2 linked regions of the Parabacteroides timonensis genome follow. The protein of the gene in region 2 interacts with the protein of the main gene of each other region in a pairwise test. Links are inferred from orthologs where the notes say so. Each region holds a gene or a part of one and is shown on either strand. Other genes may lie near its edges. The genes, in order: ligA and leuS.

Region 1 (5,479 bases), 3.3 Mb from region 2 along the record:
CGGATTGTCTGCAAATAAAATAAGATATGTCCGAATATATGCTTAATATCAGCATCTTCTGTCACAGAAATAGTGAGATCGTACAAGTCTAATTCGCTGCTTCGCGCTCCGACTTTAAATGTCCCGGGGTGTTGCAACAGCAGATATTGCATCACATAGTTATCACCCCGGGTGAGATCGATAAGAATATCGGCATTGCGGGTACAAAATTTCTTTTGTATTTCATTCTTAGGGATATACCACATATCCAGATCGGTCTTTCCGCGTATGACAGTGTATGCCGGATCCATTTCAGGAACCGTATCTCCTGCCACATAGACACAAACATCGATCTGTTTATGCAACATGCGTAATGTTTCAAGGCATGGCTCGACAATATCGCGGTCTTCCGCATTGAACAGGACAAGGATATGACGGGCCTCTTTCAGCGTACAGAAATGACTCTGACGTTTGGGAGCGCCAGCCAGATCTTTTACTTTCTTTCGGATAAAATGGTTCGTCAGTCTCATTCTGCTAACATATTTAGGAATTCGTTTTCGTTGATGATCTTTACGCCCAGTTTGGCAGCTTTTTCCAGTTTAGCCGGTCCCATGTTTTCTCCGGCCAGGATATAATCAGTCTTTCCGGAAACGGAACCACTGTTCTTTCCGCCATGTTGTTCGATCATCGCTTTATATTCGTCACGCGAATGCTGAGTGAATGTTCCGCTGATCACAATAGACAATCCTTTCAGTTTGTCCGAGCGGTTTGCCAGTACTTCTTCGGCTACCGTCATTTGCAAACCATATTCTTCCAGACGGGCTACCAATGTACGGTTTTCCTCGTCGGCGAAATAATCTACCACACTGCGGGCGATACGCTCCCCTATTTCATCTACTTCCGTAAGCGTTTCCAAAGAGGCCTCTTCCAGTTGTTTCATGGAATGGAAAGCGGATGCCAGACGCTTGGCTACGGTTTCACCAACATAACGGATTCCCAGTCCGAAAAGTACACGTTCGAAAGGAACCTGTTTAGATTCTTCGAGGCTGACCATCAGGTTACGGGCACTTTTCTCCGCCCAGCGTTCCAGACGCAGCAGATCGGGAACCTGCAAGGTGTACAGGTCGGCCACATTCTTTATGAGACCGGCATTGAACAAGTCTTCCACCGTTTCCGGGCCGATATTTATATTCATGGCACGCCGGGTAACGAAATGTTCGATACGGCCTTTTATCTGCGGAGGGCAACCCGATTCGTTCGGACAATAGTGGGCTGCTTCCCCTTCCGGACGATAAAGCGGTGTACCGCATTCGGGACAAGTCTTGATAAAAGTAACCTTTGCTCCCAGTAACATAGAGCGCGAATCTACATCCACGCCAACTATTTTAGGGATGATCTCCCCTCCTTTTTCTACATAGACATTATCCCCCAGATGCAAATCCAGCCCTTCGATAATATCGGCATTATGCAAGGAGGCACGTTTTACGGTTGTTCCGGCCAGCAATACCGGTTCCAGGTTAGCCACCGGAGTAACCGCCCCTGTACGTCCAACCTGGAAGGAAACGGAGTTCAAGCGGGTAACGGCACGCTCGGCCTGAAATTTATAAGCAATAGCCCAACGCGGACTCTTGGCTGTAAATCCTAAGTTTTTCTGCTGACGGAGTGAGTTTACCTTTAAAACAATACCATCCGTAGCAACCGGTAAGTTCTTTCGCTCTGCATCCCAATAAGCGATATAGTCGAAAATATCCTGCAGGCTGTTACATTTACGGATAACATCCGGTATTTTAAATCCCCAGGTGCGGGCGATCTGTAAGTTTTCGTAATGTCCGTCTGCCGGAAGTTGTTCTCCTAACAGATAATAGAAGTAAGCATCCAGTTTACGGGAAGCCACAATAGCCGGATTCTGTTGTTTCAAGGTTCCTGATGCGGCATTACGCGGATTGGCGAAAAGAGGCTCTTCCTGTTCCTCTCTTTCCTTATTCAGGCGATCGAACTCCGCCCAGGGAAGCAGGATCTCCCCACGTATCTCAAAGTTAGCCGGATAATTGTCGCCACGCAACTTCAAAGGGACGGAACGGATCGTTTTTACATTTGCCGTGACATCGTCGCCACGGGTTCCATCACCACGGGTAACGGCACGTACCAGGCGACCGCTTTCGTAGATCAACGAGATAGAAGTGCCGTCGTATTTCAGTTCGGCAACGATTTCGAAAGGCTCGTTCAAAGCACGTTCCGTCCGCTCGTAGAAATCACGTATTTCTTCTTCAGAATAGGTATTTCCTAAAGATAGCATCGGGTATTGATGCACCACCTGTTCAAATTCTTTCGAAAGGTCGCTTCCTACCCGTTGCGTCGGCGAATGCGGATCGGCAAATTCAGGATTGGCCTCTTCCAATGCCTGCAACTCTTTCATCTTCTCATCAAACTCGCGGTCTGATATAGTCGGTGTGGAAAGCACATAATAATTATAATTATGTTGTTCCAGTTCATCACGAAGTGCTTTAATCTTTGCCTCCATATAAAAAAGTTGACAGTTGACAGTTGATAGTTGACAAATAAAACAGCTTGGAGAACTGTCAATTGTCACTTGTCAACTGTCAACTGATTAATATATCAGTTTTACATTATCAATCCAGAACGTATTACCCGGTGAGCCGATATAGGCACCGCCATGGCTGGATGTGAATTGCAACACGATATGTGTCGGTTCCTCTCCTTCTTCTGCCCAGCCGATCTCCTGAATGGGAACACTTTTTCCCTGACTGTTCAGCGTATAACGTTCTTCAACCTGTATGCACATATAAGGTTTGTAATCGGGATGGGAAGTTATATTACCGTAAAGGATCGGATAAGTAGCGTCGTTTACCCAACCGTCTGTCGACGATACATAACGTTGCACCATTGTTCCTACCCGTTTGGCATATACATTTCCTTCCTTATCTTCCCAACGTTTCTGTAAGAACAGAATAGCTGCGATCGAGTCCTGTCCGGCCACTTTCGACTTACGGCTGAATCCTGTACTACGGATACGTTCTTTCTCCGGCGCCGCCTTGATCTTATAATCGAAACGGATCGCTTCCGGTTTCTTGGTGAAAGGAACGCCGCTACCCAGCATACTTTGCGGGTTCTTCGTTCCTTTGATCGGCTCGTGTACCGCTCCCAGGAATACGGAACCGGCAGCTACGACCTCGATATCGACCAAACCTAATACTTTCACACTTTCCATACGTGTCTCCAGGCGTGCACACCATCCATCTCCTCTCCTTTCCGGAAAAACAGATGTATTGGTCTTTACTACTCCGGCCACCTTTGCCATTACGTTCGAGTTAGCCCACGGAGAACCGCCCCGGTTACGATAAGCAACATTGCCGACAATTGTATCGGTCGGTCCCAACTCATACAGGTGTTTCTTATTTCCACCAATGATTCCCGACTCCTGGATTTCACGAACAACCCATTGATCCATATCGCCGAAAGCAAAAGGTACGACCTTTTCCTGCCCGGTCATGGAAGACAGCTGGCTGCCTGCAAACAAAAATAACAATATATTCTTTATATAATTCATAAGCTTTGCTTAAAAGTTGAAAGAATATTATAAAGAGTATCCCCACTCCTTGAGAGCCATGCCCCAGTTTTTTTCGACAATCTGCACGGTACGGTCGTCGTATTTGTACTGGTTCTTTTTATATCCCTTTTTCTTACCCAGATATTTCTCAATCTCGGCTTTAGACGATTCGAATCCCGGCAGGTTCAGTTTACGATAGATATCTTCAGTCATTGCATAAGCATCCTGTTCGAAATCTTCAAACTTCACTTCCACCAGGTTTCCTTCAGGGATCAACCCTTTCTGTTCTTCAAATTTATAGAACAAGCGGCGATATACTTCAATAAGATTACTTTCAATCTGTTCATTAGTGATGTCTTGCAAACGAAGCGGCTGTATTGTATTTGTAAAGAAACTGCGCGTACTTTCAAATACGGTATAAGGATTACGCTTCAAATAAATAAACTTGGCATTCGGAAACATTTCCAGCAACGTTTTTACGCGTCCGGTATGCGGCGGGTTCTTACTCAGGAACTGTGAACCGTGTGTATTCCAAAGCGATATCTTGACAAGTTTCAGGAAGGTTTCCTTAAACACTTCCAGTTCCTGTTCGGTCGTATTGTCAAACAACAGATACCGGTCGCAATATTCCAACATATGTTTAGGGAAGAACCAGAAGTTATAATAAGTATACGGCATCATGTTAGCCAGGGCAAACTCTTCTTCCTGCGGAAGATCGACCTTCAACTCCATATTGTCGGTCGGACGTTTGTCGGGCATCAGGAATGACATATTCTTCTTAAAGAAAGGTTGTCCCCAAAGCATCAGGTTCGGGAATACCGTCTGATAGGTGGTGTTGTATCCGAAATGCTTGTCGCACGAAAACACATTGTGGACGAAGGTGGTTCCGCTACGCCAGTGACCCAGTATGAATACCGGGTCCATTTCCAGCGGTTTGTCCGCAATCTTACGGTAACGGATATCTTCTAAAGGTTGCAGTAAACTGAGCAGACGGCAAACCGACTTGGTCAGATAATACTTGTTGCGAAAACCTTTGTCGATCGTTTTGTTGGCTGTCACAGCCTTAAAAGTCTTCCAATCCGCTCCTACCAGCGTGTTGATCGGTAATTTATCAAACTCCATCAACCCCATAATTTACTCTTTATCTGTTATACATTTTACAGGAACGCCCTGGCGCTCCAACTCTTTACATATTGTGCGAACAACATCGTAATGTTCTTTGCCTATTCCCAGTTCAGGAAGGTTCAATACGGCAAGGGCATCTTCTGTTACCATATCTTTTGCATCCACACGGTCGATAATCATTCCGACAGCCGATGTGTTATTGGTGATCGGGTCAATCAGGATAAACGCACCTGTCTGCTTATTCTTCTGATACGGGTCAAACATCAGTTCCTTACCCGTTGTAAAGACAACACGAGCAATTTCGTTCAGTTTCATCGGTATCGTTTCCTGTGTCAACTGTCCATTCTCAACCGACAACTGTTCCATAGTATTGACATTCACCTTATAACGGATACTGTCTACACGGGCACGAGTCAGGTTCGTCGTATGCTTGATGTAGAACTGCTTGGACATATCCATCGGCTCTTCATCCATCCATACCAACATGGACTCGAAGTTACGGTCTTCTATCGGCAGATTATCCGGGTGCACCAGCATTTCGCCACGGGAAACATCGATCTCGTCTTCCAGGGTGATGGTAACACACTGGGGAGGGAAAGCATAATCCAGTTCACCGTCATAGGTAACGATGCTTTTGACTTTGGATGTCTTACGTGAAGGCAACGCCATCACTGTATCTCCCTTACGGATGATACCGCTGGATACCTTACCGCAGAAACCACGGAAGTCCAGGTTCGGACGCAACACATACTGTACCGGATAGCGAAAATCCTCGAAGTTACGATCCTGGTCGATGGGAACCGTTTC
Region 2 (10,598 bases):
ACTTATCGACATTGTTAACAAGGCGGTAAAGAAAATAAAAGTACATCTTCTCATTACTTGTCATTTTTTAGTTTAAACTTAGTTTGCGCTTATCAGAGGTTTGGTTGAAGGGTATTAATGGCGTTTTACTTAATTCCTTAATAAAGGTGTTCCTATAACAAAGAAAAGAGAAAAATAGTTTCCCTTTCCACTTTAATGAAGAAGCATTTTCTTTGATATCACAATATGTGATACCAAAAAAGCCAGGTAACCCCCGACCGAAAATAAGTTATGTGAAGTAAAACAAAATAAATTGACTAACTTTGTGGCTTTAAACTGAAAACGATATAAAACGATTAAATATTATGGAGTACAATTTCAAAGAAATTGAGAAAAAATGGCACGAATACTGGATTGCCAATGGGGTTTATAAAGTGAAGGAAAATAAAGATAAACCCAAATACTACGTGTTGGATATGTTCCCTTACCCATCAGGAGCTGGACTACATGTTGGTCATCCGCTCGGTTACATTGCTTCTGATATTTATTCCCGCTTCAAACGTCTGCAGGGTTTCAACGTTTTACACCCGATGGGATACGATGCTTACGGTCTGCCGGCAGAACAATATGCCATCCAAACCGGACAACATCCCGAAGTAACAACCAAACAAAACATCACCCGTTACCGCGAGCAGATGGACAAAATAGGTTTCAGCTATGACTGGAGCCGCGAAATCCGTACTTGTGATCCGGAATATTATCACTGGACTCAATGGGCATTCATTAAAATGTTCAACAGCTATTATTGCAATGACGCAAAGAAAGCATTACCTATCGAAAACCTGGTCAAAGCTTTCGAAACAAGTGGTACTGAAGGTCTGAATGTTGCCTGTGGTGAAGAACTACAATTTACTGCCGAAGAATGGAAAGCCAAAAGCGATAAAGAAAAACAGGCCATATTATTGAATTACCGCATTGCTTACCGCGGCGAAACAATGGTGAACTGGTGCTCTGAACTGGGTACCGTGCTGGCAAACGACGAGGTAGTGAACGGCGTTTCCGAACGTGGTGGTTTTCCGGTAGAACAAAAATTGATGCGCCAGTGGTGTTTACGTGTATCAGCCTATTCACAGCGCCTGCTGGACGGACTGGATACAATCGACTGGACAGATTCCTTGAAAGATACACAACGTAACTGGATCGGTCGTAGTGAAGGAGCCGAGATCCAGTTCAAAGTAAAAGATAGTGATATGGAATTTACCATCTTTACAACCCGTGCAGATACCATGTTCGGTGTAACTTTTATGGTATTGGCTCCTGAAAGCGAACTGGTTGCCCAGTTGACGACACCCGAACAAAAACAGGAAGTAGATGCTTATCTGGATCGTACTAAAAAACGTACGGAACGTGAACGTATTGCCGACCGTTCTGTAACCGGTGTATTCAGTGGCTCGTATGCTATCAATCCGTTTACGGGAGATGCAGTACCCGTTTGGATCAGCGACTATGTATTGGCTGGTTATGGAACAGGTGCTATCATGGCGGTTCCGGCACACGATAGCCGTGACTATGCGTTTGCCCGTCATTTCAATCTGCCTATCATTCCATTGATCGAAGGTTGTGATGTGAGTGAAGAGAGCTTCGATGCCAAAGAAGGTATTGTCTGCAATTCCCCGAGACCGGATGTAGCTCCCTATTGCGACCTGTCATTAAATGGTCTGACTGTAAAAGAAGCAATCGCCGCTACTAAAAAATATGTATCCGAACATCAACTGGGACGTGTAAAGATAAACTATCGTCTGCGCGATGCTATCTTCAGCCGCCAGCGTTATTGGGGCGAACCGTTCCCTGTATATTATGATGCTGACGGAATGCCTCAGATGCTGCCTTTCGAAGCATTGCCGTTACAGTTGCCCGAAGTGGATAAATTCCTGCCGACAGCTACAGGTGAACCTCCATTGGGACATGCAACCAAATGGGCATGGGATTCCGTAAATAAAGAAATTACAGAAACATCTAAAATAGATAACAAGACCATTTTCCCGCTGGAACTTTGTACTATGCCGGGGTTTGCCGGTTCTTCAGCTTATTATCTGCGTTACATGGATCCGCATAATGACAAAGGATTGGTGGATAAACAGGTAAACGAATACTGGCGTAATGTGGACCTGTACATCGGTGGTACCGAACATGCTACCGGTCACCTGATTTATAGCCGTTTCTGGAATAAATTCCTGTATGATATGGGAGTTATCAGCGAAGAGGAACCGTTCCAGAAACTGATCAACCAAGGTATGATCCAGGGACGTTCCAACTTTGTATATCGTATAAAGGATACCAATACATTCGTTTCACTGAACCTGAAAGATCAGTACGAAGTGACTCCTATCCATGTGGATGTAAACATCGTATACAACGATATCCTTGATGTTGAAGCTTTCAAGAACTGGCGTCCGGAATACAACAATGCGGAATTTATACTGGAAGACGGCAAATACGTCTGCGGATGGGCTGTTGAAAAGATGTCAAAATCCATGTTCAATGTTGTCAATCCGGATATGATTGTTGAAAAATATGGTGCCGATACATTGCGTCTGTATGAAATGTTCTTAGGCCCGTTGGAACAATCCAAACCCTGGGATACAAACGGTATCGACGGTGTACACCGTTTCCTGAAAAAGCTGTGGGCTCTGTTCTACGGAAACACCGACAGCCTGCAGATAACAGATGCCGAACCGACAGCCGAAGAATTGAAATCATTACATAAACTGATCAAGAAAGTAACATTCGATATCGAGCATTTCTCTTATAATACTTCTATCAGTGCTTTCATGATCTGTATTAACGAATTAAGCAGCCTGAAATGCAATAAGCGTGCTATCCTGGAGCAACTCATCATCTTACTTGCTCCGTTTGCACCTCACACAGCAGAAGAGTTATGGCATGTATGTGGTCACGACACAACTATATGCGATGCTCCATGGCCACAGCACAACGAAGAGTATCTGAAAGAAAATTCAGTTACTTACGCCATCTCATTCAACGGAAAAGCCCGCTTCAATCTGGAACTCCCGGCTGATATGCCCCGTGAAGAGGTAGAAAAGGTTGCTCTCAGCCACGAAAGTTCCGCTAAATGGATGGAAGGCAAGACTCCTAAAAAGGTGATTGTCGTTCCAGGTAAGATCGTTAATATCGTTATCTAAATGAGAACAGCTCAGTTTTATAAAGTATTTTTTTCTATACAGGATTATCTGATGATTCTATTCGGAACCATTTTATATGGTTTCGGATTCAACGCATTCATCCTGTCTAATGAAATTGTTACCGGTGGTGTCAGTGGTATCTGTGCATTGATATTCTTTGCCACCGGCGGCGCCATACCGGTATCGGTTTCATACTTTGTTATCAATGTTGTCTTACTATTAGCCGCTCTAAAGATATTAGGATTCAAATTCCTGATAAAGACAATCTTTGGAGTATTCTCGCTTTCAGCTTCCCTGTCATTTTTTGAATGGTTGCTGAAAGGAAATCCGATCTTACATGATCAGCCATTTATGGCCATTATGATTGGTGCCCTCCTCTGTGGTGCCGGATTGGGATTGGTATTTTCTGCCAACGGAAGTACCGGAGGAACGGATATTATCGGAGCTATTGTAAACAAATACAAGAACATATCCATCGGACGTGCCTTGTTGTTTTGTGATTTCTTCATTATCAGCTCTTCTTTCTTCCTATTCCATAATGTGGATAAGATCGTGTTCGGTTTTGTTGAAATGATTATTAGCAACTATGTCCTCGACATGGTGTTAAACGGTAACCGCCAATCCGTACAATTCCTCATATTCTCACAAAAATATGATGAGATAGCCGATCGGATCATCCATGATCTGGATCGTGGATGTACCATCCTTGATGGCGTAGGAGGTTATTCCAAAAAGCCGGTCAAGGTTGTCGTATTGCTGGCTAAGAAATCAGAATCCGTATCTATCTTCCGCCTGGTAAAACAAATAGACCACCAGGCATTTATTTCGCAGAGCATTGTCCGCGGAGTATATGGAGAAGGGTTTGATCAGATAAAAACCTAGCGGAATATACTTAACGAGTAATCAATATATTCAGAACCGATCCCTCCGGCATCCAGTATACTGTGATAAAGGTAATCGGTTCTGAATCGTTTTAAAGAGTTTTCTTTTGCTTTTTCATAATGATCCGGATGTTCCTTTTTATACTCCGGCGACATCCAAACCATACAAGCCGCTTGATGTGTATAAGGATTTTCTGCAGCATGTAACCAAGCGCCATCTTCTCCTAGTGCTTCCCCATGATCAGACTGATATATAAGAATGGCCTTTTTATCTTTTAAACGATCTATCAGATTAGATAAAAAATAATCTGTGTACAGAATTGTATTGTCATATGAATTTATCATTTCTTCCTGTGTACAAGAGGAGATAATTTTACTTTTTACTATCGGCTGGAAATGAGTAAACTCATCTATAAAATGCGAATTATACCACCAGTGAGAACCTATTGTATGTAATATAATCAGTTTCTTATTATTTTCCATCTGTAAAGCATTATCAAAAAGCGGTAATAAATCCCCATCCAACCATTGATCGAATACCACATAAGAAGACTTATTTATATTGACATGAATCAGTGAGTCACATTCATTCATAAAATAAACATAAGTATCAGCAGCCTCCTGATTAGCTAACCAAACCGTATAAAAATCACAGGCATTAAAAAAACTTATAAAAGACTTTTCTGAATAAGCTCTCGAATAATCAGTACTATCAGCACGAGTCAATATATGTGGAACACTCCGATTCGTATATGTCTGTTCTGCATATACAAAAGGGTAAGATATAATATCTTCTTTTGACAATAATGGAGTCGTATTTCGTTCATATCCATTCAATCCCAAATGATCAGGACGAAGCGATTCACCCAGTACAAAAACAACTGTCAAATCCTCATCACTACATTGTATCCCGCCTGTTAAGTCTGTTCTGTTCTCACTGATAATCTGTTTTTCTTCCCAATATTTCATAAAAGTATAATAAACATTGAAGGGAATACGTTCTGTTATAGGATATTTTATAGTGTTTATACGTGTTACTGTAAATAACAGTAAACCACCTATAAGAGTAGGATAAAGAGAAGGACGAACTACAACCCGTTTAATCCGGTAAACTGCAAATATTATAGATATCCCGAATGTTATAAGCACAAATACTAATAAGCCCGGTGAGTATAAATCCCCGGATGTACGCATGTCGTTCTCCAGGGCTGCATCCAATACCATAGGAGTCAAAGTTGCATTCATGGTAAAACGAAACCAGGCCAATAGCGAGCTTATCAACGTTAGTAATGGAAATGTTATAGCAAATACATATTTATTAGCAGCTAATAAAATGGTGATAAAATAAAGTACCATTGTTACTACCGACCATTGAAAAGCTATAATAAATAAGTCTTTAACCGTTCCTATAGGTATAGTAAGAAAATCAGCAGAGGTAAAACAAATACCTAAAAATAAAGTAGCAACTAAAGAAAAAATATAAAAATGAACAGGCACATTCTTCATATTGATAATGAATTGATATGTATTTTTGTGCAAAAATAGAAACAATACATTGATAAGCAGTATGAAAACATTAGTATTTGCAACTAATAACAAACATAAACTGGATGAAGTACAAAAAATAACATCCGGCCTGGTAAATATAGTAAGCCTGGAAGATATCGGTTGTCATGATGATATACCGGAAACAAGTGATACCCTGGAAGGAAATGCTCTTCAGAAAGCCCGATACATAAAAGAGCATTATGGATTCGATTGTTTTGCCGACGATACAGGCCTGGAGGTGGAAGCATTAAATAATGCACCAGGGGTTTATTCTGCACGTTATGCAGGTCCCGGACATGACTCGGAAGCAAATATGAATAAACTTTTACAGGAAATGAATAATATAAAAAACCGAAAAGCTTGTTTCCGTACAGTTATTGCTCTCTTATTAAATGGCCAGGAGTATTTATTTGAAGGAATTGTAAATGGTCAAATAACGAAAGATAAACGAGGTGCAAGTGGATTCGGATATGATCCGATCTTTGTACCGGATAATTACACACAAACTTTTGCCGAGATGGGAAATGATATTAAAAATACGATCAGCCACCGGGCTGAAGCTGTAAAGAAATTAAGTGCTTTTCTATCTACATTATCAGAATAAATTATGAGAAGAATTATATACACTTTTATATTTATATACGTTACCGCTTCTACCATCATTGCCCAAAAAAGTGTTGGAGAATGGAATACTTACCTGGCATATAATATTGCAATGAAAGTCGCAGAAGGTAATAATCATGTATTCACTGTAGCGGACGGTTCTCTATACAGTTATAGTAAAGAAGATAATAGTGTTAAGCATTATACCAAACAAACAGGGCTTAGCGACAGTGGGATAGATCATATTATCTTCAATCCTGAAGTAAATACATTATTGATTACTTACAGCAATGGAAATATAGACCTGTTGGGAGATTATGGCATTTATAATCTTTCTTATTTACTTGATAATTCGAATGTAACGAATAAAACCATTAACAGCATATACTTATATAAAGAATATGCTTATCTGGCAACAGATTTCGGGATTATTGTCCTTAATATGGATCCGAATAAGAAAGAAATCAAAGATACTTACAAATTGAACAAGAAAGTCAATTCCGTAACTATCAACGACAATTACATATATGCAGCTACTTCGAATGGCATATTGAAAGCATCGTTGGATGCTAATTTACTAGATTATAATGAATGGGACTCTTATCAGTTGGCTCCATCTGAATTCGAATTCGACCAGGACAGTATCAGTCAGATATGTTTCTTTCAGAATACCTTATGTTTTTTTGCTAATCAAAAATACAAGAAAGGTATTTATTATGAACAAGCAGATAAAACAGTCAAAAGTCTGTTGATAAATAATAGTTTGACTAATATGGTTTTTCAAAATAATAAATTGATGCCATATACCAACACTCAATTATACATCTATTCTTCATTGACGGAAAGAGACGTCATCAATGCAGGAATTGTATATGGTGTTTCATCTCTCAAAGATCCCAACACATTTTGGATAGCTTCAGGAGTCAATGGCTTAAAAGGTATTCAGAAAAAAAATAATCAATATGAAGTAGTTGTAGAAGGATTGAACGATCAAACGATATATCCTAAACGTAATTATAATTATTATATGACTACATACGAAAATCAATTATATATTGTTGGAGGAGATCGTTGGACCGATAGAAAATTTAGACAAGGAACACTAATGATATATGATAATGAAAAATGGTTCAACTTAGATGAAACTACTATCAAAATAATTATTTCTGATGAAAAAAATAAAATTGAATATCCTAGTGACTATACAGGAATAGCCATTGATCCCAAAGATCCCTCACATTATTATGTATCTTCTTACGGAGAAGGTATTATTGAATTCAAAGACAATCAATATGTTCAATTATTTAATCACAAAAATAGTACACTATCTACAATCTATCCAACTGGTGGAGACAGAGCACAACAGAGATATATACGTATTGGAAGTGTAACTTTCGATAAAAATGGCAATCTATGGGCTACTAATTGCGGAGTACAGGATGTACTCAAAGTATTAAAAGCCGATGGAACCTGGACAAGTTTCAATTTTTCTAATACAGATAATTTTACAAATGTTCCTCTGGCAGATAAAATAACAATCACTTCCGATAATCGTAAATGGATAAATGTTCCCTACGGATATAAATCTGGTATCCTTATCTTTGATGATGGCGGAACAATAGATGATACAAGCGACGACCAAGCTCGTTTTATATCAACATTCAGCGATATCAACGGTACGATTGATGCCAGCGGTTATTTCTGCATTACTGAAGATAAAAACGGACAGGTCTGGATTGGAACTAACAGAGGTCCGATTTACTGTGCCAATCCCAAAGCTAAACTGGAAGATATAAGATGTAGCCGGGTTATCCGTCCTGCAGATGAAATCAATGATGTTCCTTATAATTTTCTTGATGGAGAACAAATAAATGCTATCGCTGTAGACGGAGGAAACCGTAAATGGATAGCTACACAAAGTTCCGGTGTATTTCTGGTAAGCGAAGATGGTATGGAAACAATCGAAAATTTTACTACAACCAACTCTCCTCTCCCATCCAATCAGATAAACTCATTAGCCATTAATCAACTGACCGGAGAAGTTTTTATAGGTACTGAAAAAGGATTGGTATCTTATATGGGCGACGCAACAGAAGGAAAAGAAGATTATTCGGATGTATATGCTTATCCGAATCCTGTTCGTCCGGAACATAACGACCATGTAACAATCGTCGGATTAATGAATGATTCGAATGTAAAAATTACGGATCTGAAAGGTAATATCATTTACCAGGGAAAATCTGCCGGAGGTACCTTTACCTGGGATTGCCGGAGTAGAAAAGGTGGCCGGGTTGCAACCGGAGTTTATCTTGTATTCTCAGCAACACCCGAAGCCAAAGAAAGCGTGGTGACTAAAATTATGGTAGTGAAATAAGTATTTGATTGGTTATCTTTTTGGCACCTTTGTCATTCGGATGGATTGCATCGTAAAAATCGGATGCTTCCAACAAATCAAAACAATCGATATAAGGGATATACCCCAATTCTTTTATATAAGACTGAAGAGCTTCCTGCTTTTCAGTCTTTTTTGCTGATATAATATCAGGATTATACGGCATCAACACCAGATAATATTGAATATTCTTTGCTTTGAAAAAAGAATAAGACTCCTCTATCAATCGTTTCCATTCAGGAGTTATCCTATACGCTTCAAACTTATTTTGTTTGTTTTGTTCGTCCAGGCCACGCTGATAAACAGCTTCATTTCTGTAAGAGGCCTGAGCAGCAGGATAACGTAATTCATTGTCGATAGAACTTTCCGGTGCATCATCGTCCAATAGATTACGAAGTACGAATGAGAATCCCGAAAACAAACAATTCCTGGCTTTATAATTATAATACCAATCCGATTTACTCAATTCATCATATAAACCAGGTACTAACAATTTCGTCCGGTCATCCATCTTATAGCCATACATATGCAAAGCCACCTGATTAGGTATATCCATATCGACCGGCTTGGACAGAACATCTATATCGAGACACTGAATAACCGTTCTGACAGAAGGCGGCAATGAAGAATAATATAAAGCACTCTCACTCAGCATCTGTCCGGTCGAAGTAAAACTATATACGACAGGATGATCGCTCAACTCTTTTTCCAACATATAGCCATCTACTCCACTCATCCCCCTGCTATTACCGAAAATAACAATCTCCGGAGCCTGTTCCGGATCTTTTATTGTATTCAGTATAAGTTTGGTACGGGCATAATCATTAGGAAGCATCCTGAAGAAGTAAGGAGTTACCCCATTCAAACCAACCATCAAAACGACTATAAATAATAGAAAAAAGAATATCCTCTTTATCTGTTTCCCTGTCAGTTCCATAATTTCTTAGAATTGAAAATAAATAAAATTAGAAGAATCAGCACCGAAGAAATAAATCGAAAAGAGTATGCCGGCATAAATTGAGTACCGGACAAATGAACTTTTTATGTTCTGTATATCCAATCCGAAAGGCTTATTCCTGTTCACCCATTCCACGACTAACAGAATACCTATAAATACCAACGATAACATGGCCGTCACATTATTAGCTCCGCTAACCTTGGGAACCCTCAACAAAGAAGGTGAAAATATATCACCGATATAATTAAACGCAATAGAGAGCGTTTCTGCCCTGAACACAATCCACCCCAGGGTAACGAACCCGAAAGTGATCAACATTGAAATAACAGAAGGAAATATAGGCGAATCACCCTGTTTCTTCTTACTCAATAATAACAAAGGTACAAATAATAGTCCATGATAGATTCCCCAGGTAATGAATGTCCAGTTTGCTCCATGCCACAATCCGCTCAGGAAAAATATAACCAGAATATTACGTATATGTTTATATTGTCCTTCCCTGCTACCGCCCAAAGGAATATATACATAATCCACAAACCAGGTATTCAACGATATATGCCACCTGCGCCAGAATTCGATAATATTTCTTGAAAAATAAGGATAATGGAAGTTTTGCTTCAATGTTATACCAAATAATTTAGCTGTCCCGATGGCAATATCCGAATACCCCGAAAAATCACCATATATCTGGAAAGCAAATAAAAAAGCACCCAGAACCAATGTACTGGCAGAATAATTCGAATAATTACCGAATACATCGTTCACAACCAATGCACAGTTATCGGCAATCACCATCTTTTTAAAAAAACCCCATAAGATCTGACGCATACCATCTACGGCATAGTCATAAGTAAACTTACGCGGCTTATAAAACTGAACCAGTAAATTGGTAGCTCTTTCGATAGGCCCGGCAACCAACTGTGGAAAAAAACTGACGAAAGCAAAGAAAGCCACTATATCTTTTGTCGGTTCCAACCTTCTCCTGTACACATCTATTGTGTAACTCAAAGCCTGGAACGTATAAAAACTGATAC

Evidence for each region.
Region 1: the proteins of leuS (region 2) and ligA interact in binary tests that used the Escherichia coli proteins (3 or more experiments, as listed by UniProt). The link is inferred for Parabacteroides timonensis from one-to-one orthologs.

What each region holds. Positions count from the first base shown.
Region 1 is NZ_LT669941.1:707,206-712,684, reverse strand. Bases 4-2,930 are described here. They hold ligA (NAD-dependent DNA ligase LigA), read right to left. Parts: upstream 2,501-2,930; coding sequence 506-2,500; downstream 4-505. Other genes in these bases: BQ7394_RS10445 (PCMD domain-containing protein), read right to left, coding at 2,588-2,930; BQ7394_RS10455 (DUF6913 domain-containing protein), read right to left, coding at 4-509. Also shown: more of BQ7394_RS10455, read right to left, coding at 1-3; more of BQ7394_RS10445, read right to left, coding at 2,931-3,490; BQ7394_RS10440 (sulfotransferase family protein), read right to left, coding at 3,575-4,678; sulfate adenylyltransferase subunit CysN, read right to left, coding at 4,682-5,479. UniProt on the Escherichia coli protein: DNA ligase that catalyzes the formation of phosphodiester linkages between 5'-phosphoryl and 3'-hydroxyl groups in double-stranded DNA using NAD as a coenzyme and as the energy source for the reaction.
Region 2 is NZ_LT669941.1:4,042,709-4,053,306, forward strand. The notes cover bases 1-3,382. They hold leuS (leucine--tRNA ligase), read left to right. Parts: upstream 1-344; coding sequence 345-3,182; downstream 3,183-3,382. Other genes in these bases: BQ7394_RS23680 (thiol protease/hemagglutinin PrtT), read right to left, coding at 1-54; BQ7394_RS23690 (YitT family protein), read left to right, coding at 3,183-3,382. Outside these bases: more of BQ7394_RS23690, read left to right, coding at 3,383-4,064; BQ7394_RS23695 (phosphoethanolamine transferase), read right to left, coding at 4,061-5,569; BQ7394_RS23700 (non-canonical purine NTP diphosphatase), read left to right, coding at 5,631-6,215; type IX secretion system anionic LPS delivery protein PorZ, read left to right, coding at 6,219-8,588; BQ7394_RS23710 (SGNH/GDSL hydrolase family protein), read right to left, coding at 8,572-9,543; BQ7394_RS23715 (MBOAT family O-acyltransferase), read right to left, coding at 9,550-10,598.